DNA from 2 places in the Pseudoalteromonas sp. B62 genome. Region 1 is predicted to be linked to the other one. Evidence: predicted binding sites of a transcription regulator. Region 1 holds the regulator's gene; the other holds the start of a gene.
The links. Region 1 encodes FliA, which starts transcription of late flagellar genes. Its sites were predicted from a motif close to CTAAAGNTNNNNNNNNNNNNGCCGATA; they were not measured.

Region 1 (2,481 bases):
CATCGACTTCATCTTGATCAGACACAACATCATTACGTGATTCTTTATCAATAATAGGCCCTTCAGGACCTGCTAATGTTTCTGGGTCAACTGGGTCATCTATTTTTTGTGGTTTTTGGGTGACTGCTTTACTGATATCTTGTTCAGAAAAAGCAGTTAAAAGATGAAGTAAGCTTTCTTCAACTTCCCTAACAAGTTCTATAATTCGGCGAATTACTTGACCTGTCAAATCTTGATAATCTTGGGCCATTAATATGTTAGTCATGAAGCTTTGTAACTCATCAGTTTTATGATGAGAACTGCTCATGAATTTATCAATGCTGTGGCACAGTACTTTAAATTCACCGAGTTCAATTTCACGACTCATTAGACGGTCCCATGTCGGTTTGATATGGGATATTTCATCCGCTAACTGTTGTGCTATCGGTAAACTCGCCTCAACCGCATCCATGGTTTTATTTGCAGCATTTTCTGTCATCTCAATGACATAATTAAGCCGTTTTTTAGCATCAGGTATAGCGTCTTTAGTGAGATCTGTTAGGCGCGTGTCTAGCTCAAAGCCTTTTAAAGCTTCATGTAGTTGACGCGTCAACTTTCCCACTTCGTCAAATATTTCTGACTGCTCTTTAGATGCAGTATCTAAAATTAGTTGATCAGCTTTATCATGTTCGCCATTTTCTAAAAAAGTGACGAGCTGACGAGCTTGTTCTAACGTTATCCGAGGCGCAGCAGGTGCTGGCATAAGCCTTTCCCCTATTATTAACCTAAGCGTTCGAACACTTTTTCTAATTTAGTTTTTAATGTGCCAGCTGTAAATGGTTTTACAATATAGCCATTAACACCAGCTTGAGCCGCTGCTATTATTTGTTCTTTTTTAGCTTCAGCTGTCACCATTAAAACAGGAAGGTGTTTTAATTTATCGTCAGCCCTTATCGCTCTCAAAAGATCAATACCTTGCATTCCTGGCATGTTCCAATCTGTTACCACAAAATCAAAAACTTGATTTTGTAACATGGGTAAGGCTGTAGAGCCGTCATCCGCTTCTTGGACGTTGGTAAAGCCTAAGTCGCGCAATAGATTTTTAATAATACGTCTCATTGTCGAAAAATCATCAACAACAAGAATTTTCATGTTTTTATCCAAAACATCCTCCAGTGAGGTCTTAACCTGTATTTACTTACTACTAGTTTATCCAGTCATTGATTTTTGCTTTTAGCTTAATCATCGCCTGACCATGTATCTGACTTACACGCGATTCACTTACATCGAGTATATGTCCAATTTCTTTTAAATTCATTTCATCGTTATAGTACAAAGAAAGTACCATTGCGTCTCGCTCTGGTAATGACTTGATAGCATTTAATAATGATTCATTAAATCGTTCATTTTTAACGTTATTAAACGGTTTGTCTAGCGTTAAATCTTGGCCCGCCGTGGTAATAACATCTTCATCGACCCCGAGGTCTTCGATGCCTAACACTTTACTTGTGTTTACATCGTTTAAAATATGATGGTACTCATTTAACGAAATTTCAAGTTTTTCAGCAACTTCTATATCGGTTGGTTCACGATTTAAGCTACTTTCTAATCCAGCAATCGTCTCGGCTACAAGACGGCTTTTTCTATGAACCGACCGAGGAGCCCAGTCACCACGGCGCATTTCATCAAGCATGGCACCGCGAATTCGTATTCCCGCGAACGTTTCAAAACTTGCGCCTTTGGTTGCATCAAAGTTTTTTGATGCTTCAATTAGGCCTATCATACCCGACTGAATTAGGTCATCGAGTTGGACACTTGGAGGCAAACGAGCAATTAAATGGCATGCCACTTTTTTGACTAGCGATGCATGTTTTTCAACAATCACATTTAAATTTTGTGTTGATTGATATCCCATAGCTCTATTTACCAATGTTGTCATAATTAGCCGTTAACTAGCTTCTCAATAAAAAATTCTAAATGTCCTGAAGGTTGGTTAGGTATAGGCCATTTCACTGCTCTTGTCGCCAGTGCTTTAAAGGCAACTGAAGCAGGAGAACTAGGAAAAAGTTCTACAATCACTTTTTGACGGCGAGTTGCCTTACGCATATTTTCGTCATAAGGGATTGTTGCAACCAACTCCATTGACACATCTAAAAATCGGTCCGTTACTTTTGAAAGTTTTGCAAATAACTCATGACCTTCACGCATACTACGAACCATATTAGCTACAATTTTGAATTTATACACCCCATGCTCACGACTTAACACTTTAATAAGTGCATAAGCATCTGTGATTGAAGTCGGTTCGTCGCACACTACAACCATTACATCTTGAGCAGCACGAGAAAAACTCAGTACCATATCTGAAATACCCGCAGCGGTATCTACAATTAAGATATCAAATTCGGTATTTAATTCGCTAAAAGCGCGTATAAGGCCTGCATGTTCAGACGGTGATAATTCCACCATACTCTGAGAACCAGAGGTCGCTGGTACAATTTT
Region 2 (2,481 bases), 210 kb from region 1:
CACGCTCAATTAGGTAATTTGCCAGCGATGCAAGAAGTGTGGTGTCTGCATCTATATTTGCCAACGCTTCATGGGCTTGTTGTATTAAGTTTTGTGCCTTTTCTTTAGCGCCTAGCATACCTAATAACGCAGGGTATGTCGCTTTATTCGCGGCAATATCGGAGCCTTGTGGTTTACCTAAAGTAACCGTATCGCCTTCAACATCTAAAATGTCGTCGTGTACTTGAAATGCAAGCCCTATAGCATACCCAAAAACGCTTAAGTTTTCTAAGGTTTGTTCATCAACATTTTCGCTGCACAGTGCACCAAGTGTAATTGCGCAATTAATAAGTGCGCCAGTTTTTAGCTTATGTATTCGCTCAAGTTCTTGTACTGTAATTATTTTATCAGTGGCTGCAATATCTAAACCTTGACCTGAAACCATTCCTTCAAGGCCTGATGCGTGGGCGAGTGTCGCTATCATTTTTACCTGTGTTTGAGCTGAGCAGTTAAAACTATGTTTAGCAATTAGTTCAAAAGCTAAAGTTTGAAGAGCATCGCCGGCTAAAATTGCTTGGGCTTCACCATAAACTATATGACAAGTTGGTCGACCACGACGCAGATCGTCGTCATCCATAGCAGGTAAGTCATCATGTATTAGCGAGTAACTGTGTATGCATTCAATAGCTGCTGCTAATATATCTAAATCTTTTTTGTCTGCCCCTAATATTTTGCCTGTTGCGTAGACTAAAAATGGGCGCAGCCTTTTTCCACCATTAAACAAACTGTAATGAGTTGCTTCTTTTATTGCTCTATCACTATCAAGTGCTTGTTCAAAATAAAGGTTTAGTGCTGATGCAACGTCTATTTGAGCACGCTCAATATGTTCTTTAATGCTCACCGCTATTCCATATCATTATCAAAGTTTGTAAGTACTGATTTATCGCCATTACCCATTAAAATAGATACCTTTTGTTCTGCTTGCTTGAGTTTACCAGATGAAGCGTTAGCTAGAGCAATACCGCGTTCAAACTGCTTCAATGACTGCTCAAGCGATAAATCACCTTGTTCCATATCACTAACAATTATTGATAATTCTTCTAGTGCTTGTTCGAAACTTAAGTTTTCAGGTTTTTTAGTCGCCATCTTATTTCAGCTTACTTGATAAATTTAGGAGCCAATTTTAGGGGGAATGCTAAACTAGGTCAAAGAATGATATGTTTTTTCTTCTATTACGGCTAAATGTTACTTTATGTGGATTAATAAAGCCTTAATTACGGTCATACTGATATCATTTAAATGATTAATCGTTATATTAACATTGTAACTTTGTTTAAAAATAATCCTGAAATTGTTTTTTATGTTTATTTTCATATATGACTCAAGCAATTTAGCATGTTGCCGATAAGCAGTTAATAATAAAAGTTTTACAATAAGGCCTTAGTGCATGAAACCTCTGGAGGTAATGTGGATTTAGCAACCATAATAGGGATCCTTGGCGCAATTGGCTTAATTGTCATGTCCATGTTTATGAGTAGTAGTGGTGAAATGGCCATGTTTTACAATACCCCTTCAGTGGTAATTGTATTTGGTGGCTCTATATTTATAGTTTTATCTAATTACACCATGGGACAATTTTTTGGGATAGGTAAAGTTGCCGCTAAAGCTTTTATGTTTAAAATTGAATCGCCGGAAGAGTTAATTGAAAAAGCGGTTGAACTTGCAGATTCAGCTCGAAAGGGCGGTTTTCTGGCGCTTGAGGAAGCTGAAATACCAAATCAATTTATGCGTAAAGGTGTAGATATGCTAGTTGATGGTCACGATGCTGACGTTGTTAGAGCGACCTTACAAAAAGATATCACTTTAACTTCAACACGACATGAAATGGGCGCAGGCTTATTTAAAGCGATGGCCGATATTGCTCCTGCAATGGGTATGATTGGTACGCTTATTGGTTTAGTTGCTATGTTATCGAATATGGACGATCCAAAATCAATTGGTCCTTCAATGGCTGTTGCACTATTAACTACCTTATACGGTGCCTTTTTAGCAAACGTAGTGGCTATCCCTATTCAAGTTAAATTGGAACTTCGTAAAGACGAAGAGGCGATGAATCAACGTTTGATTTTAGATGCAGTTTTAGGTATCCAAGATGGTCAAAATCCAAAAGTGATTGAAGGTATTTTGAAGAACTACTTAGCTGAATCAAAACGTAAAGTTGATACTGAGGAGTAACCATGTCTGAGCAAGAGTGTAAATGTCCACCTCCTGGTTTACCTGCTTGGATGGGAACCTTTGCCGACTTAATGTCTTTACTGATGTGCTTTTTTGTACTCTTGCTTGCGTTTTCAGAAATGGATGTACTTAAGTTTAAACAAATTGCGGGCTCTATGAAGTTTGCTTTTGGTGTGCAGAATAAAATTGAAGTAAAAGATATCCCTAAAGGTACCTCTGTTATTGCTATGGAGTTTACCCCAGGCAAACCAGAACCCACTCCAATAG

Region 2: pomA (flagellar motor protein PomA) is a predicted target of FliA. The motif match lies at 1,360-1,386, and genes of this name have one in related genera.

What each region holds. Positions count from the first base shown of each region.
Region 1 is NZ_JARLVB010000002.1:2,053,546-2,056,026, reverse strand. Features, by position in the region: gene P4S71_RS13760 (protein phosphatase CheZ) at 1-742, opposite strand, end outside; gene cheY (chemotaxis response regulator CheY) at 760-1,143, opposite strand; gene P4S71_RS13750 (RNA polymerase sigma factor FliA) at 1,184-1,894, opposite strand; gene P4S71_RS13745 (MinD/ParA family ATP-binding protein) at 1,921-2,481, opposite strand, start outside.
Region 2 is NZ_JARLVB010000002.1:1,847,307-1,849,787, forward strand. Features, by position in the region: gene ispA ((2E,6E)-farnesyl diphosphate synthase) at 1-880, opposite strand, end outside; gene P4S71_RS12790 (exodeoxyribonuclease VII small subunit) at 883-1,125, opposite strand; gene pomA (flagellar motor protein PomA) at 1,447-2,214, shown strand; gene P4S71_RS12800 (flagellar motor protein MotB) at 2,217-2,481, shown strand, end outside.